Regions from separate parts of the Streptomyces sp. NPDC056948 genome, predicted to be linked through region 2. Evidence: riboswitches for the same ligand, from Rfam matches in the RefSeq annotation. Region 2 holds a riboswitch; the other holds the start of a gene.
What was found. A riboswitch is a leader RNA that binds a small molecule or an ion and turns the genes downstream of it on or off. The one in region 2 is predicted to bind thiamine pyrophosphate.

Region 1 (9,983 bases), on a different contig from region 2:
GGCCGGAGACCTCGAGGGTCGGCTCCTGGCGGCCCCGCTCGCCGCGGCCGCGCTTGCCGCCGCCCAGCATCGGGGCGTTCATCGCCCAGCCGGCCGCGAAGCCGCTGCGGAACGACAGGGTGACGTAGGTCTGCCCGACCGCGAAGGCGGCCGCGCCCAGTCCGATCACGACGACCGACGGGATCAGGACACCGACGACGACGCCGAGGAAGCCGGCGAAGGCCAGCAGCCGCCAGCGCAGCCGCGCCTTGTACTGCAGCAGCACCTCGCCCAGCAGCCACAGCGCGACGATGCCGAACGCGATGTAGAGGACCGCCCAGCCCATGTACGCCCCTCTCCCAGTCGCCGCTACGCAGTGTGTCGTATACCGGTGCGAACGGTCTAGGCCTGCGGTGGGTGGTGCAGGCCCAGGTTTTCGTAGATTTCCAGGGTCGCCGTGGAGTTGTTGAGCGTGATGAAGTGCAAGCCGGGCACTCCCTCGGCGAGCAGCCGCGCACAGAACTCCGTGGCGAATTCGATACCAATGGAGCGTACAGCCGCCGGATCGTCTTTTGCTGTGAGGATCCGCTCTTTCAGGGCGGCCGGGAACGCGGCGTTGGTGAGGGACGGGATCCGCGCCAGCGACTTCACACTGGCGATCGGCATGATCTCGGGGATGATCGGGGTGTCGCAGCCGGCGGCCGCGACCCGGTCACGCAGCCGCAGGTAGTCCTCCGGCTGGAAGAACATCTGCGTGATCGCGTAGTCCGCGCCCGCGCGGCACTTGTCCACGAAGTGGCGGACGTCGGCATCCCACTCGCTGGAGCGCGGGTGCATCGCGGGGAAGGCGGCGACGCCCACGCAGAAGTCGCCGGACGCCTTGATCAGCTCGACCAGTTCGGCGGCGTAGGCGAGGCCGCGGGGGTGCGGCACCCAGTCGCCCATCGGGTCGCCGGGCGGGTCGCCGCGCAGGGCGAGCATGTTGCGGATCCCGGCATCGGCGTACTGGCCGATGATGTTGCGCAGGTCGGCGACCGAATGGTCGACGGCCGTGAGGTGCGCGATCGGGGTGAGGGTGGTGTCGGAGGCGATCGCCTCGGTCGCCTTGACCGTGCCCGCGCGGGTGGAACCGCCCGCGCCGTAGGTCACGGACACGAAGTCGGGCGCCACCGCCTCGACCCGGCGCAGCGCGTTCCACAGGTTCCGCTCGCCCTTCGGAGTCTTGGGCGCGTAGAACTCGAACGAGTACGTCGTCTTGCCGGTCGCGAGCATGTCGCGGACGGTGCGTGCGTGGTCCGACCTGATGGATGCGGTGCCGAGGGCCATACCGGCAGGTTAGCCAGGGGCGGTCTGTCCCCCAACCGGGCATCGATATTTGCCCGATTTGTGTACTTGTTGTCCACCCCTTGGACAAACCGGCCAACCGGCGTACTACTTCTCCCGCAGCCTCTTCGCGAACTCGGCCGCCGCCGCGCCCGGGTCGTCGGCCTCGGTGATCGCCCGTACGACGACGACGCGCCGGGCGCCCGCTTCCAGGATCCGGTCGAGGTTGCCGAGGTCGATGCCGCCGATGGCGAACCAGGGGCGGTCGGTGCCGAGGGCGGCGGTGTACCGGACGAGGTCCAGGCCGGGGGCGTGGCGGCCGGGCTTGGTGGGGGTGGGCCAGCACGGGCCGGTGCAGAAGTAGTCCACGCCGTCCTGTGCGGCTGCCGCGGCGGCCTCGGACTCGGCGTGTGTGGAGCGGCCGATCAGGACGTCGTCGCCGAGGATCGCGCGGGCCGCGGGGACCGGCAGGTCGCCCTGGCCGAGGTGCAGCACGTCGGAGCCGGCGGCGTGGGCGACGTCGGCGCGGTCGTTGACCGCGAGCAGCTTGCCGTGCCGGGCACAGGCGTCGGCGAAGACGGCGAGCTGCTCCAGCTCCTCGCCCGCCTCCATGCCCTTGTCCCGCAACTGCACGATGTCGACCCCACCGGCCAGCACGGCATCGAGGAACTCCACGAGATCGCCCTGCCGCTCGCGGGCGTCGGTGCAGAGGTAGACCCGGGCGTCGGCGAGCTGAGCCCGTGCGGTGGTGGCGGTGGTGGCGGGCATGCGTGTCCCCCTGGGTGTCGGTGGCGGGCGGGTGCGGACACCCGTGCCGGTGGCGGTGGCGTACGGGCTGCGACCAGGGCGCCGGAGCACCCCGTGCCGGTGCCGGCAGGGCGGCGAGGCCACTCTGCCGGTGACAGGCGGCCGGCGGCCCACTGTCGGTCGCTGCCCGCAAGGGGCCACGGCAAGCCCCGGGCAGGCCCCGAGTCTCTCACCCGGACCGGGCAGCAGCCGAGCCCCGACGGAGGCGGAGGCCGACCCGGCCCAAGACCCCGGCAGGGGTCCCGCAGGGCCCGCCCCGGCGGCCCACGCCCCGTAGCGGGCGCGAGCCACCCAGGGACCGTGGCCCCGCGGGCCTCGGCCCGCACTCCGGGCAGTGGTTCAGGTCCGGCCCCGCTCGCACGGCACCGGACGGTTGTCCGTCGAGGTCGGGTCAGACCGCGAGCGCCTGGGCGCGGCGCTTCACCTCCGTGCCGCGATTCTCACTCAGTGCCTGCGCCGGGGTGCCGGGCAGGCTCGGGTCGGGGGTGAAGAGCCACTCCAGCATCTCCTCGTCCGTGAAGCCGTCGTCCCGCAGGAGCGTCAAGGTCCCGGACAGGCCCTTGACGACCTTGTCCCCGTCGATGAAGGCGGCGGGGACGTGCAGCGCGCGGTTCTCACCTCGGCGTACGGCGATGAACTGGCCGTCCTTGACCAGCTGCCGCACACGCGTCACCTCGACACCGAACTGTTCGGCGATGTCGGGGAGGGTGAGCCAGGCGGGGACGAGAGCATCGATCTTTGCGTCAATCTCGGTCACGGAACCAGCCTGCCATCCGCCACTGACAGTCGGAAGTCAGCCCGGCCCACCCGGACGGACAACACGCTCCCCGACAGCTACGCCGTCGCCGCCTTCAGCGGCCTCGCCGGGTCCTCCAGCAGCACCGGATTCATGGCGGCGCCCGACTCGATCAGGCGACGCCCCTGCGCCAGGTCCCGGGGGCGCCCCACCGCCAGCAGCGCGACCAGCCGGTCGCCGCGGAGCCAGCAGACCGTCCAGGCGGGCCCGGCCGGGTCGCCCCGCCACAGGGTCGTGTCGGCGCCGGCGTGGTGCCCGGCGTACTGCACGAACCGCCCGAACTGCTCGGACCAGAAGTACGGCACCGGGTCGTACACCGCCGCGGTCTCCCCCGAGGCCCGGCCGACGATGTTCAGGGCCACCGTGCGCGGCCCCTGGAGGGCGTTGTCCCAGTGGTGCACCAGCAGGCGCTCGCCGTACCGCCCCGAGGGGAAGGAGGCGCAGTCGCCGACCGCGTACACGTCCGGCACCGACGTACACAGGTGCCGGTCGCACACGATCTCGCCCTGGGAACCCAGCTCCACTCCGGAGCCGGTCAGCCACGCCGTGGCGGGGCGGGCGCCGATGCCGACCACGACCGCGCCCGCCGGCAGCCGCGTGCCGTCGTCGAGCAGCACCGCCCCGGGCTCGACGCGCTCCACGCGCGCGTGCGTGCGCAGCACCGCTCCCGCGTCGGCGTACCAGCCGGCCATCGGGGCCGCGACCTCGGCGGGCAGTGCCCCGGCGAGCGGCCGTTCGGCGGCCTCCACGACGGTCACCGCGCAGCCCGCCTCGCGCGCGGCCGTGGCGAACTCCGCGCCGATCCAGCCCGCGCCGACGACCACGATGTCGTGCTTGCGGGCCAGCACCGGCCGCAGCCGCTCGGCGTCGTCCAGGGTGCGCAGCAGATGCACGCCCGGCACGCCCTCCGCGCCGGGCAGCCGGACCGGCTCGGCGCCGGTCGCGACGACGAGGACGTCGTACGGCACGGGCCCGTCCTCGGTGTCCAGCTCGTGATCGCCGGGGCGCAGGCCCAGCACCTCGCAGCCGAGTCGCAGTTCGATGCCGAGGGCCTCGAAGTCGAGGTCGAAGGCGGAGCCCTCGGCCTTGCCGAGCAGGACGGCCTTGGACAACGGGGGCCGGTCGTACGGCTGGTGGGGCTCGGCGCCGATGAGGATCACGGCTCCGGTGAAGCCCTGCTCCCGCAGAGCGACCGCGGTCTGCACACCGGCCATGCCCGCACCCGCCACGACCACGCGCCGCGGCGCGGACGGACCTGGTTCCTGCGTCTGCTCGCTCACCTGATCACCATAGACACCTGACGTTTTGTCAGTCAGTGCTCATGCGCAGTGACCTGCTCCACAACGCTCGTCCCGCTGCCCTGCTGCGACTCCCACTCCCACGTCTCCTCCAGCCGCACCCGCCCGCCGGTCAGCTCCACGACCGTCGACACACAGTGCCCGGAGGAGGTGGTTCCGTCCTGCTTGAGCTGTACGTACCGGAAGTCCAGCCTGTCACCTTCCCGGGTACCCACGAGGTGGCCGCGTACGACGTCGCCGCCGGTGTACTCGGCCCAGATCTCGCCGTCCTTCTCGTGGTACGTGAACCGGGTGCGGGTCCCCACCTGGCCCGGCGCCTGGTCGGCGACCGGGGCGAGGAGAAGACCGTCGAGGGATCGGGCCATGCGCGGAGGCTCCCTTACTGCGGCATACGGCATCGGGCTAGGGTGGCCAACGTAGAGCACTCGCGGGAGCCCGGACGCACCGGGCTGAGAGGGAGGCTGGCGGCCTCCGACCGTACGAACCTGATCCGGGTCATGCCGGCGAAGGGAGGGGCTGGACGCCCATGTCGCGTACGCCAACGTCAGACGTCCTCGTCATCGGGGGCGGCATCATCGGCCTGGTCACCGCGTGGCGGGCCGCGCAACGCGGGCTCGCCACGGCCGTGGTGGACCCCGAGCCGGGCGGCGGGGCCGCCCAGGTGGCGGCCGGCATGCTGGCCGCCGTCACGGAACTGCACTACGGCGAGCAGACCCTGCTCGGTCTGAACCTCGCCTCCGCCCGGCGCTACCCGGACTTCGCGGCCGAGCTCACCGACCTCACGGGCCACGACCTCGGCTACCGCCGCTGCGGCACGCTCGCCGTCGCTCTGGACGCCGACGACCGGGCCCATCTGCGCGAACTGCACACCCTGCAGCAGCAGTCCGGCCTGGAGTCGCAGTGGCTGTCGGGGCGGGAGTGCCGTCGCCTGGAGCCGATGCTCGCGCCGGGCGTGCGCGGCGGGCTGCGGGTCGACGGCGACCACCAGATCGACCCGCGGCGGCTGTCCGGGGCGCTGGTGACGGCGTGCGAGCGGGCGGGCGTGGCCTTCCACCGGGTGTGGGCGGAGCGGCTCACCGTCGTACGGGACCGGGCCGCGGGCGTCGTCACGGCCGACGGGACCGTCCTGGACGCCGGGCAGGTGGTGCTGGCCGGGGGCAGCCTCAGCGGGCGGCTCGCGGACGTCCCCAAGGATGTGCTGCCTCCCGTGCGACCGGTGAAGGGGCAGGTCGTACGGCTGACCATGCCGGGGCGGCACGGGCCCTTCCTGAGCCGGACCGTGCGCGCGGTCGTGCGCGGCAGCCATGTCTACCTGGTGCCGCGCGAGAGCGGCGAGCTGGTCATCGGGGCGACCAGCGAGGAGCTGGGCTGGGACACCACCGTGACCGCGGGCGGCGTGTACGAGCTGCTGCGCGACGCGCACGAGCTGGTCCCGGGCGTCACCGAGCTGCCGTTCACGGAGACCCGGGCCGGACTGCGGCCCGGCTCCCCCGACAACGCGCCGCTGCTCGGCCCGACCGGTCTCGAGGGACTGCTGCTGGCCACCGGGCACTACCGCAACGGTGTCCTGCTCACGCCGGTGACCGGCGACGCCATGGCGCACGCCCTGACGGCGGGCGAACTCCCCGAGGAGGCCCGCCCCTTCACCCCGAAGCGCTTCAGTACCGCGACCGCACTCACGGAGCAGCCCGTATGAACATCTCCGTCAACGGGGAGACCCGGGACGTCCGGCCCGGAACGGCTCTCGACACCGTCGTGAGGTCGCTCACCGCCTCGCCCTCCGGAGTGGCCGCCGCCCTCAACGAAACCGTCGTCCCGCGCGCACAGTGGCCGTCCACGTCCCTCGCCGAGGGAGACCGCGTGGAAGTACTCACCGCCGTCCAAGGAGGCTGACCATGGCCGACGATCCGTTTGTCCTCGGTGGTACGTCCTTCACGTCCCGCCTGATCATGGGCACGGGCGGGGCGCCCAGCCTCGAGGTGCTGGAGCGTTCGCTGGTCGCGTCCGGGACGGAGCTGACGACGGTCGCGATGCGCCGGGTGAACCCCTCGGTGCACGGTTCCGTACTGTCCGTCCTGGACCGGCTCGGCATCCGGGTGCTGCCCAACACGGCGGGCTGTTTCACCGCCGGAGAGGCCGTCCTCACAGCCCGTCTCGCGCGCGAGGCCCTCGGCACCGACCTGGTCAAGCTGGAGGTCATCGCCGACGAGCGCACGCTGCTGCCGGATCCGATCGAGACGCTGGAGGCGGCCGAGACGCTGGTCGACGACGGGTTCACCGTGCTGCCGTACACCAATGACGACCCCGTGCTGGCGCGCAAGCTGGAGGACGCCGGCTGCGCGGCGATCATGCCCCTCGGCTCGCCGATCGGCTCCGGGCTCGGCATCCGCAACCCGCACAACTTCGAGCTGATCGTCGAGCACGCGCGCGTGCCGGTGATCCTGGACGCCGGCGCGGGTACGGCGTCCGACGCGGCGCTGGCGATGGAGCTGGGCTGCGCGGGTGTGATGCTCGCCTCGGCGGTGACACGGGCGCAGGAGCCGGTCCTGATGGCCGACGCGATGCGGCATGCCGTGGAGGCGGGGCGGCTGGCGTACCGGGCCGGGCGCATTCCGCGGCGGCATTTCGCCGAGGCGTCGTCTCCGACGGAGGGAAGGGCCGCGCTTGATCCGGAGCGCCCCGCTTTCCAGTAGGCGCCGGCGTACACGTCACAGGTCAGTCGCAGTACCGGCCCGAATCCGGACGGGGCGGCGGGCTGTCGGTCGTGGCTCGTACACTCGCCTCCGTGGACACGACCCTTCAGGACCCCTTGGTCGGGCAGGTGCTCGACGGCCGGTACCGCATCGACGCGCGTATCGCCGTCGGCGGGATGGCGACGGTCTACCGGGCTGTGGACACCCGGCTGGACCGCGTTCTCGCGCTCAAGGTGATGCACCCCTCGCTCGCGGTCGACAGCTCGTTCGTCGAGCGGTTCATCCGCGAGGCGAAGTCCGTCGCCCGGCTGGCCCATCCGAACGTGGTGCAGGTCTTCGACCAGGGCACCGACGGCTCGTACGTCTATCTCGCCATGGAGTACGTCGCGGGCTGCACCCTGCGGGACGTGCTGCGCGAGCGCGGGGCCCTGCAGCCGCGCGCCGCCCTGGACATCCTGGAGCCGGTCCTGGCCGCGCTGGGCGCCGCCCACCGCGCCGGATTCGTGCACCGGGACATGAAGCCGGAGAACGTCCTGATAGGGGACGACGGCCGGGTGAAGGTCGCCGACTTCGGACTCGTCCGTGCCGTGGACACGGTGACGAACACCACAGGGACCGTGCTCGGCACGGTCGCGTACCTCGCGCCCGAGCAGATAGAGAACGGCACCGCGGACCCCCGTGTCGACGTGTACGCGTGCGGGGTGATGCTGTACGAGATGCTGACCGGCGACAAGCCGCACGACGCGGACTCCCCGGCCGTGATCCTGTACAAGCACCTGCACGAGGACGTCCCGCCGCCGTCGGCCGCCGTGCCCGGTCTGGCCTACGACCTGGACGAGATGGTGGCCTCGGCGACCGCCCGCACCCCTGACATCCGCCCGTACGACGCGGTGGCGCTGCTCGCGCAGGTCCGCGACGGGCGCGCCGGGCTGAGCGCGGAGCAGTTGGACGTGGTGCCGCCGCAGGCGCTCACCTCGCAGCACGACGGCGCCGACGACCGTACGAGTGTGATCCCGCGCGCGCTGGCCACGCTGCGCCCCCTGCCGGTCAACGAGGACGACGAGCCCTCCGAGGCGGCGCTCAACCGCACCAGCCGTTTCGAGTCCCCGCCGCCCCCGCCGTCCCGGCGCCGCTCGGGGTCCCGGCGCGGCCCGCTGGCGATCGTCGTCGCCGTTCTGCTCGTGCTGGGCCTGGGCGGCGGCATCTGGTACATCAACTCGGGCCAGTTCACCGAGGTCCCGCCACTGCTGGCGAAGACGCAGACCGAGGCCGAGAGCCGGCTGGAGGACGCCGGGCTGGATCTCGGCAAGGTCGAGCACGCCTACAGCGACACCGTGGAGCGGGGCCAGATCATCAGCTCCGACCCGAAGTCCGGGGCGCGTATCCGTGGCAACGACTCGGTGAGCATCACCGTGTCGGACGGCCCCGAGACGGTGCGCGTGCCCGCCCTGGAGGGCCAGAAGCTGGCCAAGGCGCGGGCTCAGCTCAAGGAGGACGGGCTGGAGCCGGGCATGGTCACCCGGGAGTTCAGCGAGGACGTGCCGAGGGGCTCGGTGATCTCCGCGCGGCCCGCCGACGGCACGAAGGTGCGCGCGGGCACGGGTGTCGCGCTGGTCGTCAGCAAGGGCAGCCCCATCGACATCCCCGACGTCTCCGGCGCGGACGAAGCCGACGCCCGGGCGCAGCTGCAGGACGCCGGGCTCAAGGTGAAGGTCGCGACCGAGCGGGTCAACTCCTCCGAGTTCGACAAGGGCCAGGTCGTCAAGCAGACCCCGAACGCCGGCGGCCGGGCGGCCGAGGGCGACACGGTGACGCTGACGCTGTCCAAGGGCCCCGAGATGATCGAGGTCCCGGACGTGGTCGGCGACAGCGTCGACGACGCCACGCAGGCACTGGAGAGCGCCGGGTTCCAGGTCGACGAGGACCGCGGTCTGCTCGGACTGTTCGGCGACGAGGTCAAGGGGCAGTCCGTCGAGGGCGGCCAGACCGCGCCCAAGGGTTCGACGATCACCATCAAGATCAGGTGACGAGCGCGGGCGGGGAGCCCGTGGACGGGGCAGGGCCGGCCGCATGACACCCTGAACGGGTGAACAATCAGCTCTCCGGCCCCTCCCGCAACCCGGTGGGCGGCCACGTCCCCGTGGCCGGTGGGCTGCACTCCGTCGGTCTGTCGTACGCCCGTGATCTGAAGGCGGAGACCGTCCAGGTCTTCGTCGCCAACCCGCGCGGCTGGGCCACACCGGCCGGGAATCCCCAGCAGGACGAGGCGTTCCGCGCGGCATGCGAGGCCGAGTCGATCCCGGCGTACGTCCACGCCCCCTATCTGATCAACTTCGGCTCGCACACCGAGGCGACGGCGGAGCGGTCGGTGGAGTCGCTGCGGCACTCGCTGCGCCGCGGGCGGGAGATCGGGGCGCTGGGCGTGGTCGTGCACACCGGCAGCGCGACCGGCGGCCGGGAGCGGTCCGTGGCGCTGAAGCAGGTGCGGGAGCGTCTGCTGCCGCTGCTGGAGGAGCTGACCCACGACGACGACCCGTATCTGCTGCTGGAGTCGACGGCCGGCCAGGGCGCCTCGCTGTGCTCGCGGACCTGGGACTTCGGCCCGTACTTCGAGGCGCTGGACGCCCACCCGATGCTCGGCGTGTGCCTGGACACCTGCCACATCTTCGCCGCGGGGCACGACCTGACCGGCCCGAGCGGCATGCACCAGACGCTGGACCTGCTGGTGGACACGGTCGGCGAGGGCCGGCTGAAGCTGATCCACGCCAACGACTCCAAGGACGTGGTCGGGGCGCACAAGGACCGGCACGAGAACATCGGTGTGGGCCACATCGGCGAGGACCCGTTCCGGGCCCTGATGACGCACCCCGCGACCGAGGGCGTGCCGCTGATCATCGAGACGCCGGGCGGCAAGGAGGGGCACGCGGCGGACGTGGAGCGGCTGAAGAAGCTGCGCGACTGCTGACAGCTTCCGATCAGAGGTCGGGGCCGTCCCCGGGCTCCTCCTGGTACGAGTAGCGCTGCTCCTGCCACGGGTCGCCGAGGTTGTGGTAGCCGCGCTCCTCCCAGAAGCCGCGCCGGTCGGCG
Region 2 (18,364 bases):
CGGCTTCCGCACCGCGTACACCTACGACCATTTGTCCTGGCGCAGCTTCCGGGACGGCCCGTGGTTCGGTGCCGTGCCGACCCTCACCGCCGCCGCGGCCATCACCGACCGGCTTCGGCTCGGCACGCTGGTGACCTCGCCGAACTTCCGGCACCCGGTGACCCTCGCCAAGGAGCTGATCTCCCTGGACGACATCTCCGGCGGGCGGGTCACGCTGGGCATCGGCGCGGGCGGCTCCGGCTTCGACGCCACCGCACTCGGCCAGGACCCATGGACCCCGCGCGAGCGCGCCGACCGGTTCGCCGAGTTCGTACCGCTGCTCGACCGGCTGCTCACCGAGGACACGGTGTCGTACGAGGGCGACTTCTACTCGGCTCACGAGGCCCGGAACATCCCCGGCTGTGTGCAGCGCCCCAGGCTGCCCTTCGCGGTCGCCGCGACCGGTCCGCGCGGGATGCGGCTCGCCGCTCGGTACGGCCAGGCCTGGGTGACCACCGGCGACCCCAAGCTGTACGAGAACGGCACCCCTGAACAGTCGATCCAGGCCCTGCGCGGGCAGGCCGAGAAGCTGGCCGACACCTGCGCCGAGGTCGGCCGGGACATGACGGGCCTCGACCGGGTCCTGCTCAGCGGGTTCACGCCGGACCGCACCGGCCCGCTCCAGTCGCTGGACGCCTTCGTCGACTTCGCCGGCCGGCACGCGGAGCTGGGCTTCACGGAGCTCGTGATCCACTGGCCCATCCCGGACTCGCCCTTCGCGGCGGACGAGAAGGTCTTCGAGCAGATCGCCATGGAGGCGCCGGCGCAGCTCCGCTGAGGCCCTCTGAGGGCGGATTTCTCGGGAAAGCCCAGGTGAGAGCGGCATCCACTCACCTGTGCGGAGCCCCGCACGCCCGTGCGGGCATCTGCGGGACAATGACCCGGTGACCTCAGCGACCCGACAGCCCGATACCGCGGCCGAGACCCTCCCGCCGCGGCTGATCGCCACCGACCTCGACGGCACCCTGCTGCGCGACGACAAGTCGGTGTCCCCCCGCACGGTGGCCGCGCTCGCCGCCGCCGAGGAGGCGGGCATCGAGGTCTTCTTCGTCACCGGCCGCCCGGCCCGCTGGATGGACGTCGTCAGCGACCACGTGCACGGCCACGGACTGGCGATCTGCGGCAACGGCGCCGCCGTGGTCGACCTGCACGGCGGCCCCGGCACCCACAAGTTCGTGAAGGTACGGGAGCTGGAGCGGGAGAACGCGCTGGACGCCGTACGGCTGCTGCGCGACGCGGCACCGGGCACGGTGTACGCGGTGGAGCAGACCTACGGCTTCTACCAGGAACCGGCGTACCCGAAGCTGCACATGGAGATCCCCGACTGCCTCGGCCCGGCGGAGGAACTGCTGGGCCCGGACCACCGGGCGGCCGCGGAGCCGGTGCTGAAGATCCTGGCCTACCACCCGGAGATCGACCCCGACGCCTTCCTGACCCTGGCCCGGCTCGCGATCGGCGACCGCGCCAATGTGACCCGCTCCAGCCCCAGCTCCCTGCTCGAGATCAGCGGTCCCGGGGTGTCCAAGGCCAGCACGCTCGCCCTGTGCTGCGCCGAGCGCGGCATCTCGCACGAGGAGGTCGTCGCCTTCGGTGACATGCCGAACGACGTCGAGATGCTGACCTGGGCCGGCCGGTCGTACGCGATGGGCAACGCCCACCCGGACGTGATCGCCGCGGCCTCGGGACGGACGGTCGCGAACAACGAGGACGGGGTCGCGGTCGTGATCGAGCAGTTGGTGGCCGAGCGGGTGTAGGTGTCGCCCGCTCCTTCAAGGTGTCGCCCACTTTCTCAGAAGCGGGCGAGCCGCTCCGTCAGAGCGACACCCCGCGCGCCTCCAGCCATGACACCGGGTTCACCGCCGAGCCCATCTCCGGCGTCACTCGGGTCTCGAAGTGCAGGTGCGGTCCGGTGGAGTTGCCCGTGGTGCCCGACTGGCCGATCCACTGGCCGGGACTGACGTGCTCCCCCTGGTCGACCGCGACGGAAGCGAGATGGGCGTACTGCGTGTAGTAGCCGCCCGCGTGCTTGAGCACGATCTCGATGCCGAAGGGGCCGCCGCAGGACACCCTCACCACCCGGCCCGTCCCCACGGACCGCACCGGTGTGCCGATCGGCACCGCGAAGTCCTGCCCGGTGTGCCGGCTCGACCACCGCGCCCCGCCGCTGCCGTAGGACGCGGACAGCTCGTACGTCTCCACGGGCGCGACCCACGCACTCGTGAACCCCGTCTCCGGCTGGTCGAGCCGGACGGCCCCACGGCACGCCCCGGCGGCGACCGAGGCGTCCGCCTGCCCCTGGAGCTGCGAACGGGCCTCTTCGAGCTTCTGCTCGATGCCCGCCTTCAGGCCGGCCAGTTGGACGTTCCGCTTCTCCAGCACCTGCCACTCGGCCGCGGCCTTGGCCTCGTCCGCGGTGAGCCGCGCCTCGGCCCGGCGGCTCTTGGAGATCGCGTTGTTCACGGCGAGATTCGTCTGCGAGAAGGCGTGCTGACCTCGCATCAGATCGTCGGGACTGTCGGCGAGGATCATCTGCGCGGCCACCGGCAGACCACCACTGCCCCGGTACTGCGCGCGGGCGATCCGGCCCAGGTCCTCGTTCAGGCCCGCGATGTGCCGCCGCTGAGTGTCCAGGAGAGCCTCCGCCCGCAGCGCCTTGGCCCGTTGCTCATCGGCCACCTTGCGACCGGCCTCGTACTGCTGCGTCGCCACCGCGGCGTCCTCGTACAACCGCGCCACCTCGGCGCTGATGCCCGTGTCCCCGCCGCTCCCGGGCTCCTTGTCCGCCGCCGTCGGCCGGGCCGCGAGGGCCGCCAACGCGCACAGCAGGACCGGAACCAGCAGGCGATAGCGGCGATATGAGCGCATGTCAGCGATCCTCGCCCAGCCCTGCGGGCCCGGTCCTGTTCACGTCGTACGGCTGGGGGACCGGCTGCTCCGAATGGATCAGTGCGGACCCGACCCGGTGGGGTGCTTCAGGCCGCTACCGCGCTCCCGCCAGCTCCTCCGACGCCGCCTCCCGCTCCGCCATCTCCCGCAACGGCCCGTCCACCGCCACCAGCTCCGGATACGACCCGCGCTGCACCACCCGTCCCTGATCCAGCACGAGCACCTCGTCGACCGCCTCCAGACCCGCCAGCCGGTGGGTGATGAGCAGGGTCGTACGGCCCTCGGTGGCGGCCAGCAGATCGGCGGTGAGCGCGTCGGCGGTCGGCAGGTCGAGGTGCTCGGCGGGCTCGTCGAGCACCAGGACGGGGAAGTCGGCGAGCAGCGCGCGGGCCAGCGCCAGCCGCTGCCGCTGCCCTCCGGACAGCCTCGCCCCGTGCTCGCCGACGAGCGTGTCGAGCCCGTCGGGCAGGCCGCCGGCCCAGTCCAGCAGCCGGGCCCGGCCGAGCGCGGCACGCAGCTCGTCCTCGGTGGCGTCCTTCTTGGCGAGCAGCAGGTTCTCGCGCAGCGAGCTGTCGAAGAGGTGCGCGTCCTGCGCGCACAGCCCGACGAGCTTCCGTACGTCGTCACTGTGCAGCGCGTACGCGTCCACGCCCGCCAGCGTGTAGGCACCCGCCCGCGCGTCCAGGAACCGCAGCAGCAGCTGCGCCAGCGTCGTCTTGCCGGAGCCGGACGGTCCGACCACGGCGACCCGGCGGCCCTCCTCGAGGGTCAGGTCGAGCCCGGCGAGCGCGTCCCGGTCCTGCCCCTCGTACCGCGCGGTCAGCCCCTTGACGGCGACCGGGAACGGCGACGCGGGCGCCTGCCGGGGCCGCTCCGGCTCCCCCACGGGCTCCGGGGCGTCCAGCACCTCGTACACCCGCTCGGCGCTCCGGCGCACCCGCTGCCGGTACTGCACGGCGAGCGGCAGCCCGAGCACGGCCTCGAAGGCGGCCAGCGGGGTGAGGACGACAACGGCCATGGTCACGCCGTCCAGCCGCCCGGCCGCGACCGCCTGAGCGCCGACCAGGGCGGCGGCCGTGACGGTCAGGCCGGAGATCAGAGCGGTGAGCCCGTCGCCGAGCGCCGTGGCGGTGGCGGCGCGCGAGGCGATCCGGGTGAGCGTCCCGTCGGCCTCGCGTGCCCGGGCGGTCCGCGCGGGCAGGGCACCGGCGACGGTCAGCTCCGCGGTGCCGGTGAGCAGATCGGCCACCCGCGTCGCCAGTACGCCGCGAGCGGGGGCCAGCCGGTGCTCGGCCCGCCGCGCCACGGCACCGGTGATCAGCGGCACACCCACGCCCGCCGCCAGCAGCCCGGCCGCGAGCACGGCTCCGGCCTCGGGCAGCAGCCACGCCGTGAAGCCCACGGACGCGGCCGACACGACGACGGCCGCCCCTGCCGGCAGCAGCCACCGCAGCCAGTAGTCCTGCAGCGCGTCCACGTCCGCGACGAGGCGGGAGAGCAGATCACCCCGGCGGGCCCGGCGCAGCCCGGCAGGCGCCAGCCGCTCCAGCCTGCGGAACACCGCGACCCTGGTGTCCGCCAGCATCCGCAGCACGGCGTCGTGCGAGACCAGCCGCTCGGCGTACCGGAACACGGCCCGCCCGATCCCGAAGGCCCGCGTCGCCGTCACGGCCATCATCAGATAGAGCACGGGCGGCTGCTGCGAGGCCCGCGAGATCAGCCACCCGGAGGTGGCCATGAGCCCCACGGCACTCCCGAGCGCGAGACTGCCGAGCAGCAGCGCGAGTCCCAGCCGCCCACGCCGGGCGCCGGACATGGCGCGAACGCGTGTGAGGACACCGCCCGAAGGGGATTCCCCATCGGGCTCGGTCGGATCGACCGGGGCGGCCAGCTCGCCCTCGACGGAACCCGGCTTGTGGGCCGAGGCCGGCGCGACCGGCGCAGCGGTCGTCTCGGGCTCGACCAGGCGCACCACCCGGTCCGCCACCCCCAGCAACGCCGGCCGGTGCACGACCAGCAGCACCGTCCGCCCGGCCGCCAGCCGCCGTACCGCGGCCACGACCTCGGCCTCGGTGGCCCCGTCCAGGGCGGCCGTCGGCTCGTCGAGCAGCAGCACGGGCCGGTCCGCGAGAAACGCCCGGGCCAGCGCGAGCCGCTGCCGCTGCCCGGCGGACAGCCCTGCCCCGTCCTCGCCGAGCTCGGTCTCCGCGCCCTCCGGCAGGGCGTCCACGAACTCCAGTGCCCCGGCGTCCCGCAGCGCCCGCCGTACGGCATCGTCATCCGCGTCGGGCCGTGCAAGCCGTACGTTCTCGGCGATCGTCCCGGCATACAGATGCGGCCGCTGCGGCACCCACGCGATCCGGGAGCGCCACTGCTCCAGGTCGGCATCGGCCAGGTCGACTCTCCCGGCCCGCACACGCCCCTCGGCCGGCCGCACGAAGCCCAGCAGCACACTGAGCAGCGTCGACTTTCCGGCCCCGCTCGGCCCGACGAGCGCGACCGTCTCCCCGGGCTCGACCGTGAAGGACACGTCCGCCACGGCGTCCGCCGAGCGCCCCGGGTAGCGGACCGTCACGCCCTCGAACGCCAGCGCACCCGCGGGCACGGCCTCGACCCCGGACGCCGGCACTGGCGTCTCCAGGACCTCGAAGATCTCCTCGGCCGCGGCGAGGCCCTCCGCCGCCGCGTGGTACTGCGCCCCGACCTGCCGCAACGGCAGATACGCCTCCGGGGCCAGGATCAGGATGACCAGGCCGATGTACAGGTCCATCTCGCCGTGCACCAGCCGCATGCCGATCGTCACGGCAACCAGCGCCACGGAGATCGTCGCGAGCAGCTCCAGCGCGAAGGAGGAGATGAAGGCGATCCGCAGCGTCCGCATGGTCGCCAGCCGGTACTCGCCGGTGATCCGCCGGATCGACTCGGCCTGCGCCTTGGCACGGCCGAAGACCTTCAGCGTCGGCAGCCCGGCGACGACGTCCAGGAAGTGCCCGGACAGCCGGGACAGCAGCCGCCACTGACGGTCCATCCGGGACTGGGTGGCCCAGCCGATCAGGACCATGAAGACCGGGATGAGCGGCAGCGTGCCCACGATGATGGCCGCGGAGACCCAGTCCTCGGTGACGATCCGCGCCAGCACCGCCACCGGCACGACCACCGCGAGACCCAACTGCGGCAGATACCGCGAGAAGTAGTCGTCGAGGGCGTCGACTCCCCGGGTGGCCAGGGCGACCAGCGAACCGGTCCGCTGCCCGCTCAGCCACCCGGGCCCCAACCGCACGGAACGCTCCAGCAGCCGCCCCCGCAGCTCGGACTTCACCGCAGCGCTCGCCCGGTGGGCGGCCAGCTCCGTCAGCCAGCCGACCAGCGCCCGGCCGGCCGCGACGGCGGCCAACCGCAGCAGGGGAGTGCCGAGTTCTGCCACAGCCATGCGGTGCTGGAAGGCGCCGACCACCACCTCGGCGATGAGCATCGCCTGCGCGATGACCAACCCCGCCCCGACGGCACCCAGGGCGACGACCGCCACCAGGAAGACCCGGGTGGCACGGGCGTACCGGAGCAGACGCGGATCGATTGGTTTCACGTGAAACACACCTCAGTGCGCGGTCTCGGCGATGTGCTGCGTACCGATCCGCTTGCGGAACACCCAGTACGTCCAGCCCTGGTAGAGCAGGACGATCGGGGTGGCGATCCCGGCACACCAGGTCATGATCTTCAGCGTGTACGGGCTGGACGAGGCGTTGGTGACCGTCAGGCTCCAGTCCGGGTTCAGCGTCGACGGCATGACGTTCGGGAACAGCGTCAGGAAGAGCATCGCGACCGTGGCCACGATGGTGAGCCCCGACAGGGCGAACGCCCAGCCCTCACGCCCGGCCCGTGCCGCGACCAGCGCCACGAGGAGAGACGCGACGGCCACGACCACCGCGACGAGCGACGCCCCGTCACCGCGGTCTGCCTGCGTCCACAGCAGGAAGGCGAGGGCCAGCAGGGCGGTGACCAGCCCGACGCGCAGCGCCAGCTTCCGTGCCCGCTCCCGGATCTCCCCGACGGTCTTGAGGCCGACGAACACCGTCCCGTGGAAGGTGAACAGCGCCAGCGTGACCAGACCGCCGAGCAGCGCGTACGGGTTGAGCAGATCCAGGACGCCTCCGGCGTAGTTGAAGTCCTGGTCGATCTTCACGCCCCGCACGATGTTGCCGAAGGCCACACCCCACAGGAACGCGGGGAGCAGCGAGGTCCAGAAGATCGCCGTCTCCCAGTTGCGCTGCCAGTTCTCCTCGGGCCGCTTGACGCGGTACTCGAAAGCCACACCCCGGACGATCAGGCAGACCAGGATGAGCAGCAGGGGCAGGTAGAAGCCGGAGAAGAGCGTCGCGTACCACTCGGGGAAGGCGGCGAAGGTGGCACCGCCCGCCGAGAGCAGCCAGACCTCGTTGCCGTCCCAGACGGGTCCGATGGTGTTGATCAGCACCCGCTTCTCGGGCCGGTTGCGGGCGAGCAGCTTCGTGAGCACTCCGACCCCGAAGTCGAAGCCCTCCAGGAAGAAGTAGCCGGTCCACAGGACGGCGATCAGGACGAACCAGACGTCGTGCAGTTCCATGACTGTGCAGCTCCCTCGGCCTAGTACGAGAAGGCCATCGGCTTGTCGGCGTCACGGGAGTCGCCGCCGATCTTCGTGGGCGGGTTGAGGTCGGCCTCGGTGAGCTCGGGCGGGCCCGCCTTCACGTACTTGACCAGCAGCTTGACCTCGATGACGGCGAGGATCGCGTACAGCGTGGTGAAGACGACCATCGAGGTGATGACCTCGGCCTGGGAGACACCGGGGGAGACCGCGTCACGCGTCTGGAACAGGCCGTAGACGACCCACGGCTGGCGGCCCATCTCGGTGAAGATCCAGCCCCAGGAGCTGGCGATCAGCGGGAAGCCCAGGGTGAGGATCGCCATGCGCCAGTACCACTTGGTGAGGGTCGGGCCGAGCGCCTTCTTCGGCAGGAGCACGAGATGCGGCACCTCGTCCTCGCCCACCCTCAAGTGCTGTGGCAGCAGGAACTTCTTCCGGGTCAGCCACAGTCCGGCCAGGCCGATGGCGAACGACGTCATACCGAAGCCGATCATCCAGCGGAAGCCCCAGTAGGCGACCGGGATGTTGGGCCGGTAGTCGCCGGGGCCGTACTTCTCCTGCTCGGCCTTGTTGACGTCGTTGATGCCGGGGACGTACGAGGTGAAGTCGTCCTTGGCGAGGAAGGACAGCAGGCCGGGGATCTCGATGGCGACCTTGTTGTGCCCCTTGTCGACGTCACCGACGGCGAAGATCGAGAAGGGCGCGGGCTTCTCGCCGTCCCAGAGTGCCTCGGCCGCCGCCATCTTCATCGGCTGCTGCTCGTACATGATCTTGCCGAGGACATCGCCGCTGATCGCGGTGAGCATGCCGCCGATGACGACGGTGACCAGGCCCAGCCGCAGCGAGGTCTTCATCACGGGGACGTGCCTCTTGCGGACCAGGTGGAAGGCGGCGATGCCAACCATGAAGGCGCCGCCGGTCAGGAAGGCCGCGGTGAGCGTGTGGAAGACCTGGGCGAGCGTGGTGTTCTGGGTCAGCACCAGCCAGAAGTCGGTGAGCTCGGCGCGCCCCTTCGCCTCGTTGATCCGGTAACCGACCGGGTGCTGCATCCAGGAGTTGGCCGCGAGGATGAAGTACGCCGACAGGATCGTGCCGATCGAGACCATCCAGATGCAGGCGAGGTGGATCTTCTTGGGCAGCTTGTCCCAGCCGAAGATCCACAGGCCGATGAAGGTGGACTCGAAGAAGAAGGCGATCAGCGCCTCGAAGGCGAGTGGCGCACCGAAGACGTCACCGACGAAGCGTGAGTAGTCGGACCAGTTCATGCCGAACTGGAACTCCTGCACGATGCCGGTGACCACGCCCATCGCGATGTTGATCAGGAAGAGCTTGCCCCAGAACTTCGTCGCCCGGAGGTACTTCTCCTTCTCCGTCCGCACCCAGGCGGTCTGCAGTCCGGCCGTGAGGGCGGCCAGCGAGATCGTCAGGGGGACGAACAGAAAGTGGTAGACGGTGGTGATGCCGAACTGCCATCGCGCCAGGGTCTCCGGCGCCAAAGCCAGGTCCACGTCGCCGCTCCTTACACTACGCTTGTGAAAGCGTTCACATTCACAAGCCATTATGCAGCACGGACTTTCGAGCCCCAAAGGGGGCCCCTGTCCCGGTCAACCTCAGGGCCAACCCCTAGGCGTTAACTTCAACATATTGTTGAATCTGTGGCATGCAGACACCACTACAGATACGGATCTCCTGGCCCGCGGGGCACCTCACCGCGACCCTTGACGACACCCCGACCACCCAGGCCCTCGCCCAGGCACTGCCCCTTGTCTCCACCGCCCGCACCTGGGGCGCGGAGGTCTACTTCGACACAGGAGTGTCTGTTTCACGTGAAACAGACGCCCGACAGGTCATGGAGCCGGGCACAGTCGCCTTCTGGACCGACGGCGACGCCCTCGCCCTCCCCTACGGGCCCACGCCGATCTCACAGGGCGAGGAGTGCCGCCTCGCCAGCCCGTGCAATGTCCTGGGCCGCATCGACGGCGACCCCGGCCTGCTCGCGACCGTGCGGGGCGGCGACCCCGTCCGCGTTGAACTCGTGGACGCCTGACCTGGCCTGACCTGACCTAGGGCCTGGCTCGCGGAGCACTACAGCTCCTTGCGAAACCCTTCCGTCACCTTCAGGAAGATGTCGTTCGCCTCGGTTTCCCCGACCGTGACCCGCACACCCTCACCCGGGAACGGCCGGACCACCACGCCCGCCTGCTCACACGCCTGCGCGAACGCGACCGTGCGCTCCCCCAGCCGCAGCCACACGAAGTTGGCCTGGGTCTCGGGCACCGTCCAGCCCTGGGCGCGCAGCCCGTCGACCACGCGCGTGCGCTCACACACCAGCGAGCCGACCCGACCGAACAGTTCGTCCTCGGCACGCATCGAGGCGATCGCCGCCTCCTGCGCGAGCTGGCTCACGCCGAACGGCACCGCCGTCTTGCGCAGCGCCAACGCCACCGGCTCGTGCGCGATGGCGAACCCGACGCGCAGTCCGGCCAGGCCGTACGCCTTGGAGAAGGTCCGCAGGACGCAGACATTGGGCCGGTCGCGGTAGAGCTCGACACCGTCCGGCACCTCGGGGTCGCGGATGAACTCGCGGTAGGCCTCGTCGAGCACCACCAGTACGTCTCCCGGCACCCGGTCGAGGAAGCGCTCCAGCTCCGCCCGCCGCACGACCGTGCCGGTCGGGTTGTTGGGGTTGCAGACGAAGATCAGCCGGGTCCGGTCGGTGATCGCGTCGGCCATCGCGTCGAGATCGTGCACATCACCGGAGGTCAGCGGCACCTGGACCGACCGGGCGCCGCTGATCTGCGTGATGATCGGGTACGCCTCGAAGGACCGCCAGGCGTAGATCACCTCGTCACCGGGGCCGGAGGTGGCCTGGATGAGCTGCTGGGCGACTCCGACCGACCCGGTGCCGGTGGCCAGGTGGGAGAGGGGCACGCCGAACCGCTCGGACAGCTCGTTCATCAGCCCCGTACAGGCCATGTCCGGGTAGCGGTTGAAGTTGCCGGCCGCCGCTGTCACGGTCTCCATCACGCCCGGCAGCGGCGGGTACGGGTTCTCGTTGGAGGACAGCTTGTAGGCCACCGGCCCGCCTGCCGCGGCGGGCTTGCCCGGCTTGTAGGTGGGGATTCCCTCCAGCTCGCCGCGCAGCTTGGGGCTCGTCTCGCTCACCGCAGTCCTCCTCGCGAAGACCGGCGGCCCATGACCGCCGCCGACATCCAATACTCCTCACCTTATGAGGATTCAGCGCCGCTGCGTACACCCACGGCCAAGCGGTGAACGCCGGCTTCCCACGTCCCTCCGGCATCAGGGGCATCGCCGCACGAAGGCGTATGAATCCGGGGGCGCGCCGCACATATATCTACGCGCCGGTGGTGCACGCCGTGGCGCGCATCCCCCGTGCAGGTGAGTTGAGACCTCTTCGCAACCTCACCCACTTGGCAGGCTCGTGCGGGCCGACAAGTCACGTACTGGCATGGGAGCGCTTAACTCCCTTGGTTTCCAAAGTAATTGAGGTTAAATGATCATGCAGAAACGTGCCTGTCAACGTGTGCATATGCGTCCGCACTACCCCACCTCATGAGCCCTACTATCGGCTCGCCATGACAGCAGCAGGGAAGCACCAGGTGAGCCGCGCGGAAACCTCACGTCGAGGCAGTCGGCCGAGTCGGGCGGGTATCAGAGACGTGGCCGCCGCCGCCGGAGTCTCCATCACGACCGTCTCCGACGCCCTCAACGGCAAGGGCCGGCTTCCGGACGCCACCCGGCGCCATGTCCGCGAGGTGGCCGACCGGCTGGGCTACCGGCCCTCGGCCGCCGCCCGGACACTCCGTACCGGCAAGTCGGGACTCATCGGCCTGACCGTGACGACGTACGGGGATGAACCTTTCACCTTCACCGAATTCGCGTACTTCGCCGAGATGGCGCGGGCCGCCACCTCCGCCGCGCTCGCCCGCGGCTACGCCCTCGTCATCCTGCCCGCGACCTCCCGCCACGATGTGTGGTCGAACGTCGCCCTGGACGGCACAGTCGTCATCGATCCCTCCGACCAGGACCCGGTCGTCAGCGAACTCGTCCGGCAGGGTCTGCCGGTCGTCTCCGACGGCCGCCCGGCCGGCTCCCTGCCGGTCACGGCCTGGGTCGACAACGACCACGAGGCCGCCGTCCTCGGCATCCTCGACCACCTGGCCGACGCCGGCGCCCGCCGCATCGGCCTGCTGACCGGCACGACGACGGACACGTACACCCACCTGTCGACCACCGCGTACCTGCGCTGGTGCGAGCGCGTCGGCCAGGATCCGGTGTACGAGGCCTATCCGGCGCACGATCCGTGCGCGGGCGCCGTCGCCGCCGACCGGCTCCTCGCCCGCCCCGACCGGCCGGACGCGGTCTACGGGCTGTTCGACCCGAACGGCACCGACCTGCTCGCCGCCGCCCGCCGCTACGGCCTGCGCGTACCGGACGACCTGCTGCTGGTCTGCTGCAGCGAGTCCACCGTGTACGCCAACACCGAGCCCCCCATCACCACGCTCTCCCTGAAGCCGCGCCGCATCGGCACGGCGGTGGTGCAGCTCCTCATCGACGCCATCGAGGGAGTGGAATCCGACCGCCCGGTGGAGCAGGTGATACCGACGGAGCTGATCGTGCGCACGTCGTCCCAGCGACGCCCGCCGCGCACGACGGTCAGCCCGCCGCGATCCCCCGAGGGGGCGTAGGTCCGGTACCCGGGAACCCCCGGGTCCGGTACCTCGGAACCGGGTCAGGGGAAAGTCTCGTCGCTGGGGAGAAACAGGGCCGGTCCCCCGGAGAGAAGGGATCGTTCTCGCGAAGAGAAGGAGAGCGAGGACGGTCACACGGTGGTCAAAGCCCGGCCCAATCGGGGCGAAAGCCGCGGTGAACTGGACTCTTGCTCTGATTCACCACCCCTGGGTCATCACATGGCGCGATCCGCATTCCTATGATGGGCCCACGACACCGGCGGGCCGCTACGACCAGGCAGTCCGATGCGGTGCAGATGCGGCTTGATGGTGGAGGGGTCGATGACTCAGGGGGCCGGTCAGGGACCCGAGGTGGAGCGCACGGCTACGTTGCGCGACTTCCGGGTGCCCGCGTACGTCCACGAGACCGGTCCGTACGTCCAGAGCGCGAGCCCCGGCGAGGTCGCTCCGCCGCCCGAGGAGACGTATCCCGAGGGATACACGCCGACCCAGCGCGACCTTCCCGTGGTCAACCGGGGTGACACTGTCCAGGTGACCGTCGACCCCGAAACCGCCGCGGCCCCGCCCCCGAACACCGGACAGGGCCCGCTGTACGTCGTGGGCGACGTGCACGGCTATCTCGACCAGCTGGTGGCCGCTCTGCAGGAGAAGGGCCTCCTCGACGCCGACGGCAACTGGTGCGCGGGCACCGCCCGGCTGTGGTTCCTCGGCGACTTCACCGACCGCGGACCGGACGGCATCGGCGTCATCGACCTGGTGATGCGGCTCTCCGCCGAGGCCGCGGCGGCCGGCGGCTACTGCAAGGCGCTCATGGGCAACCACGAGCTGCTGCTGCTCGGCGCCAAGCGGTTCGGCGACACCCCCGTCAACTCCGGCGCGGGCACCGCCACCTTCCAGGCGGCCTGGCTGCTCAACGGCGGACAGAAGACCGACATGGACCGCCTCCAGGACCACCACCTGCAGTGGATGGCCCGTCTCGACGCCGTCGAGGAGGTCGACGGCCATCTGCTCGTCCACTCCGACACCACCGCCTACCTCGACTACGGCCGCTCGATCGAAGAGGTCAACGACACCGTCCGCGAGACGATCACGCGCAATGACGCGGACGAGGTCTGGGACCTGTTCCGCAAGTTCACCAAGCGGTTCTCCTTCCGGGACGAGGGCGGCGCGGACGCCGTGCGCTCCCTGCTCGATACGTACGGGGGCACCCGCATCGTTCACGGGCACAGCCCGATTCCGTATCTGCTCGGCGAGGTCGGCTCCGAGGAGGACGAGGACAGCAGCGACCCGGTGATCGAGGGACCGCACGTCTATGCCGACGGACTCGCCATCGCGATGGACGGCGGCGTGACCATGGCCGGAAAGCTGCTGGTCCAGCAACTGCCGTTGGGTACGTGAACGTTCACCGGGCAGGCGTTTCCCGTCACAGGACCGGACGGGTGAAGGGCCAATTTCGGTAAACCCCCTGTCACCGCCTACCTCCACGGCTCTACCATCGGCTTATCCGTAGCAGGCTCCCCTCCGTTTCTGCCCGACGGCTCGTCAGCATGCCGAGCCCCAAGCCCTACGGAGCATCGGGGGATGCACATGAACAGCGTTCCGCAGCACCTGCTGAGCGAGGACCGCCAGGAATACGAGCGGATCCTCGATGAGGTGCTGCGCTCCGCACCACACCGTCCGGAACTGACCGCTGTCGGACAGCGGCTGAACTCGGAACAACTGCGCACCATGGCGCTGAACGCCACCGCACTCATCACGGCGGCCGCGTCGACCGAATACCAGCACTACGTCAAGGTCCGTGAGGAACTGCGCCAGCCGGCGTCGTCCAACCCCCCGGCCGTGCGCGAGTCCGGCTCTTCCGAGCCGGGCACGGGCCCGGCGGGGCTGGCCGCCGCCATGGGAGAGGTCGCCGAGACCGCCGGCGCGGGCGCCGTCGCCATCGTCGCCGTCCTCGCACCCGTCCTGGCCGGAACCGCAGCCGCGATCTTCCTGCTCGTCGGCTACATCCTGCAGATGCTCGACCCCGAGCAGGCGTTCGCCCGGACCATGCTCACCACGGGCTGGGTGTTCGGCGCCGTGACCGCGGTAGCGATCCTCGTCGCCGCGGTGGGACTGCTGCTCACCGCCCTGCGCAACAAGCCGACGGCCGAAGGCGGTCCGTACGGCGAACTGCAAGGGGAGGTGGCCCTGGCCAGGGATGCCTGGCACGAGGCCCTGCTGGAGCGGGGCATCCTGCCTTTCCTTCGAGAGGCACTCGTCAGCCCGGACGCGGCCGCCGCGCTGCACCACACCTCCTCGTCCACGCCGATCAGCCGCATCCCGCACCTCGGCTACGACCGCCCGGGTTTCACCAGCCCGGACGAAGGCCACCGCGGCTCGCGGCCGAGCTACAGCAGCCCGGACTACACCAGCCCGGACTACGGAGGACCGGAACACCAGCCGGAATAGCCGGGCCCGCCAGGGACCAGGGGCCAGGGACCATGTGTCCCCAGCCCTCGGCCCCCGCGGCCTGTGCGCGGCCGGATCAGTCAGCGATCGGCAGGTACACCCGGTTCCCGCTCGCCGCGAACTCCTTCGACTTCTGGGCCATGCCCTCCTCGATCTCGGTCCGTGTGCCGCCGTGTTCACGGCGGATGTCCTGCGAGATCTTCATGCTGCAGAACTTGGGACCGCACATCGAGCAGAAGTGAGCCGTCTTGGCGGGCTCCGCCGGCAGGGTCTCGTCGTGGAACTCCCGTGCCGTGTCCGGGTCGAGGGCCAGGTTGAACTGGTCCTCCCACCGGAACTCGAAGCGGGCGTCGGACAGCGCGTCGTCCCATTCCTGGGCACCGGGGTGTCCCTTGGCGATGTCGGCCGCATGGGCGGCGATCTTGTAGGTGATGACGCCGGTCTTGACGTCGTCACGGTTCGGCAGGCCCAAGTGCTCCTTGGGCGTGACGTAACACAGCATGGCCGTGCCCCACCAGGCGATCATCGCGGCACCGATGCCGGAGGTGATGTGGTCGTACGCCGGCGCGACGTCCGTGGTCAGCGGGCCGAGCGTATAGAACGGAGCTTCATCGCAGATCTCCTGCTGAAGGTCGATGTTCTCCTTGATCTTGTGCATCGGGACATGGCCCGGGCCTTCGATCATGGTCTGTACGTTGAAACGCTTCGCGATCCGGTTGAGTTCCCCGAGCGTGCGCAGTTCCGCGAACTGTGCCTCGTCGTTGGCGTCCGCGATCGAGCCGGGCCGCAGGCCGTCGCCGAGCGAGTACGTGACGTCGTACGCGGCGAGGATCTCGCAGAGTTCCTCGAAGTTCTCGTACAGGAAGGACTCCTGGTGGTGCGCGAGGCACCAGGCGGCCATGATCGAGCCGCCGCGGGAGACGATGCCCGTCTTGCGGTTGGCCGTCAGCGGCACATAGGCCAGGCGCACGCCCGCGTGGACCGTCATGTAGTCCACGCCCTGCTCGGCCTGTTCGATGACCGTGTCCTTGTAGACCTCCCAGGTCAGATCCTCGGCCCGGCCGTCGACCTTCTCCAGGGCCTGGTAGAGCGGCACGGTGCCGATGGGGACGGGGGAGTTGCGCAGCACCCACTCACGTGTGGTGTGGATGTTGCGGCCGGTGGAGAGGTCCATGACCGTGTCGGCGCCCCAGCGGGTCGCCCAGGTCATCTTCTCGACCTCCTCCTCGATGGAGGACGTCACCGCCGAGTTGCCGATGTTGGCGTTGACCTTCACCAGGAACCTCTTGCCGATGATCATCGGCTCGATCTCCGGGTGGTTGACGTTGGCCGGCAGCACGGCCCGGCCCGCGGCGATCTCGTCGCGGACCACCTCGGGCGAGACGTTCTCCCGGATGGCCACGTACTCCATCTCGGGCGTGATCTCGCCGCGGCGGGCGTACGCGAGCTGCGTGACCGCCTTCCCGTCCCGGCTGCGACGCGGCTGGCGCGGGCGGCCGGGGAAGACGGCGTCGAGGTTGCGGAGGCCGCCACGGGGCGAGGTGTGCTTGATGCCGTCGTCCTCGGGACGGACGGGGCGGCCCGCGTACTCCTCGGTGTCGCCGCGGGAGATGATCCAGTTCTCGCGCAGCGGCGGCAGGCCCCTGCGGACGTCGGTGTCGACGAGTGGATCGGTGTACGGGCCCGACGTGTCGTACAGCGTGACCGCCTGCCCATTGGTGAGATGCACCTGACGAACCGGCACGCGCAGGTCGGGGCGGGTGCCCTCGACGTACGCCTTGTGCCAGCCGATGGACTTCCCGGCCTCCTCGGACTGTGCGTCCTGAACGGAGGCAGGCGTGCGTGCGTCCTTGTCGGTCATGAGACCTACTCCCTACGCCGGCATTACCCGGTAACAGGTTCGGCGGTCGACGCAGCGGTTTCCGTCTGCCGACGTTCCGTGTGAAACATCACTCGACTTCGGTGATGTTTCATGTGAAACATCGCTGGGACGGAGGTCAGCGCCCTCTCAGCCCGGTGCTCCGAGCTCCCGCGTGTACAAAAGGTGCCCCCACGCTAGCGGCAATTCTGGCGCGGTGAACAGAGGGCCCCCCTCGTTCTTGCGATGATCGGTCGGTGACCACGACGCAGCGTCCCCCTTACCCACCGCCCGAGCCGCCTCGCGGATCCGGCGCCGGAAACGGCAACGGCCGGGGAGACGGCCACGATTTCGTCCCCGGGGCCGGGTATGGGCCGGGGGCAGGTTTCGGGCCCGGGGCCGGGGCTGGGGCCGGTGGTGAGCATGGTTCCGGCTCTGCCGGGGGATACGGGCCGGGCAACAGCCAGGGTGGCGGCTCGGCCGGTGGGCATGGAGTCGGTCCCGGCGACGGGCAGGGTCCGGGTTCCGGAGACGGACATGGGCATGGGCACGGTTCCGGGACCGGCGGAGGTGACGGCCACGGACAGGGCCCCGGTTCCGCGCCAGGTGGCGGACACGGGCACTCGCACAGTCACAGCCACGGTCCGGCCACGCCCGTCTCCATGCATCTGCGCAAGATCATCGCGGCGATCCTGATCCCGTTCGGCGCGGCCGTCCTGGTCGGTCTCGTCGTGCTGTGGCCGGGCGGCGCCCCGTCGCACGAGCGCACCGGCGTCGGCTTCGACCGGCAGACCGAACAGGCCTCGGTCACCAAGGTCGTGGAGATCAGCTGCAAGGAGGCCGGCGCCTCGGGGGTCCCGCCGACCGGCGACACCTCCACCGCCGAGGGCTCCTCCGCCGCGCAGCAGGAGAAGGGCACCTGCAAGCGGGCGACGATCCGGGTCGACAGCGGCAAGGACAAGGGCCGCACCTTCACCGAGATCATCCAGCCCGACCAGTCCCGTCAGCTGCACGAGGGCCAGAAGGTCGTGGTCGCCTACGAGCCCTCCGCGCCGAAGGACCTGCAGTACTCGGTCACCGACATCAACCGCCGGCTGCCCATGGGCCTGCTGGCCGGCATCTTCGCGCTCGCCGTCGTGGTCGTCGGGCGGCTGCGGGGGGTCATGGCCCTCATCGCACTGGCCATCAGCTTCATGGTGCTGAACTTCTTCATCCTGCCCGCGATCCTGCAGGGCTCGAACCCGCTGGTCGTGGCGGTGGTGGGCGCGAGCGCCATCATGCTCATCGCCCTGTACATGTGTCACGGACTGTCCGCACGGACCTCCGTGGCGGTGCTGGGCACCCTCATCTCCCTGTTGCTGATCGGCATCCTCGGCTCGGTGTTCATCGACTGGGCCGCGCTCACCGGCAACACCGACGACAACACCGGTCTGATCCACGGCCTCTATCCGACGATCGACATGAGCGGTCTGCTGCTCGCCGGCGTCATCATCGGTTCGCTCGGTGTGCTCGACGACGTGACGGTCACACAGACCTCGGCGGTCTGGGAGCTGCACGAGGCCAATCCGTCGATGGGCTGGCGCGGGCTCTACCGCGCGGGCATCCGGATCGGCCGCGACCACATCGCCTCGGTCGTCAACACGCTCGTCCTCGCCTACGCGGGTGCCGCCCTGCCTCTGCTGCTGCTGTTCTCCATCGCGCAGAGCGGTGTGGGGACGGTCGCCAACAGCGAGCTGGTCGCGGAGGAGATCGTGCGCACTCTGGTCGGTTCGATCGGCCTGGTCGCCTCGGTGCCGGTCA

Region 1: another riboswitch for thiamine pyrophosphate. It lies ahead of thiO (glycine oxidase ThiO); the one in region 2 lies ahead of thiC (phosphomethylpyrimidine synthase ThiC).

The regions. Positions count from the first base shown of each region.
Region 1 covers NZ_JBHUQX010000311.1:52-10,034, forward strand. Annotated here, with positions in the region: partial or broken gene ACFTZL_RS31665 (hypothetical protein) at 1-325, opposite strand, end outside; gene metF (methylenetetrahydrofolate reductase [NAD(P)H]) at 382-1,305, opposite strand; gene thiE (thiamine phosphate synthase) at 1,411-2,070, opposite strand; gene ACFTZL_RS31680 (Rv2175c family DNA-binding protein) at 2,501-2,866, opposite strand; gene ACFTZL_RS31685 (NAD(P)/FAD-dependent oxidoreductase) at 2,944-4,185, opposite strand; gene ACFTZL_RS31690 (hypothetical protein) at 4,218-4,568, opposite strand; TPP riboswitch at 4,621-4,732, shown strand; gene thiO (glycine oxidase ThiO) at 4,730-5,899, shown strand; gene thiS (sulfur carrier protein ThiS) at 5,896-6,096, shown strand; gene ACFTZL_RS31705 (thiazole synthase) at 6,099-6,896, shown strand; gene pknB (Stk1 family PASTA domain-containing Ser/Thr kinase) at 6,989-8,923, shown strand; gene ACFTZL_RS31715 (deoxyribonuclease IV) at 8,983-9,861, shown strand; gene ACFTZL_RS31720 (sulfite oxidase-like oxidoreductase) at 9,872-9,983, opposite strand, start outside.
Region 2 covers NZ_JBHUQX010000014.1:12,269-30,632, reverse strand. Annotated here, with positions in the region: gene ACFTZL_RS03500 (LLM class flavin-dependent oxidoreductase) at 1-817, shown strand, start outside; gene ACFTZL_RS03495 (Cof-type HAD-IIB family hydrolase) at 906-1,793, shown strand; gene ACFTZL_RS03490 (peptidoglycan DD-metalloendopeptidase family protein) at 1,852-2,904, opposite strand; gene cydD (thiol reductant ABC exporter subunit CydD) at 3,020-6,508, opposite strand; gene cydB (cytochrome d ubiquinol oxidase subunit II) at 6,521-7,525, opposite strand; gene ACFTZL_RS03475 (cytochrome ubiquinol oxidase subunit I) at 7,546-9,054, opposite strand; gene ACFTZL_RS03470 (cyclophilin-like fold protein) at 9,207-9,593, shown strand; gene hisC (histidinol-phosphate transaminase) at 9,632-10,711, opposite strand; gene ACFTZL_RS03460 (LacI family DNA-binding transcriptional regulator) at 11,143-12,255, shown strand; gene ACFTZL_RS03455 (metallophosphoesterase family protein) at 12,565-13,656, shown strand; gene ACFTZL_RS03450 (hypothetical protein) at 13,840-14,706, shown strand; gene thiC (phosphomethylpyrimidine synthase ThiC) at 14,783-16,567, opposite strand; TPP riboswitch at 16,560-16,749, opposite strand; gene ACFTZL_RS03440 (YibE/F family protein) at 16,822-18,364, shown strand, end outside.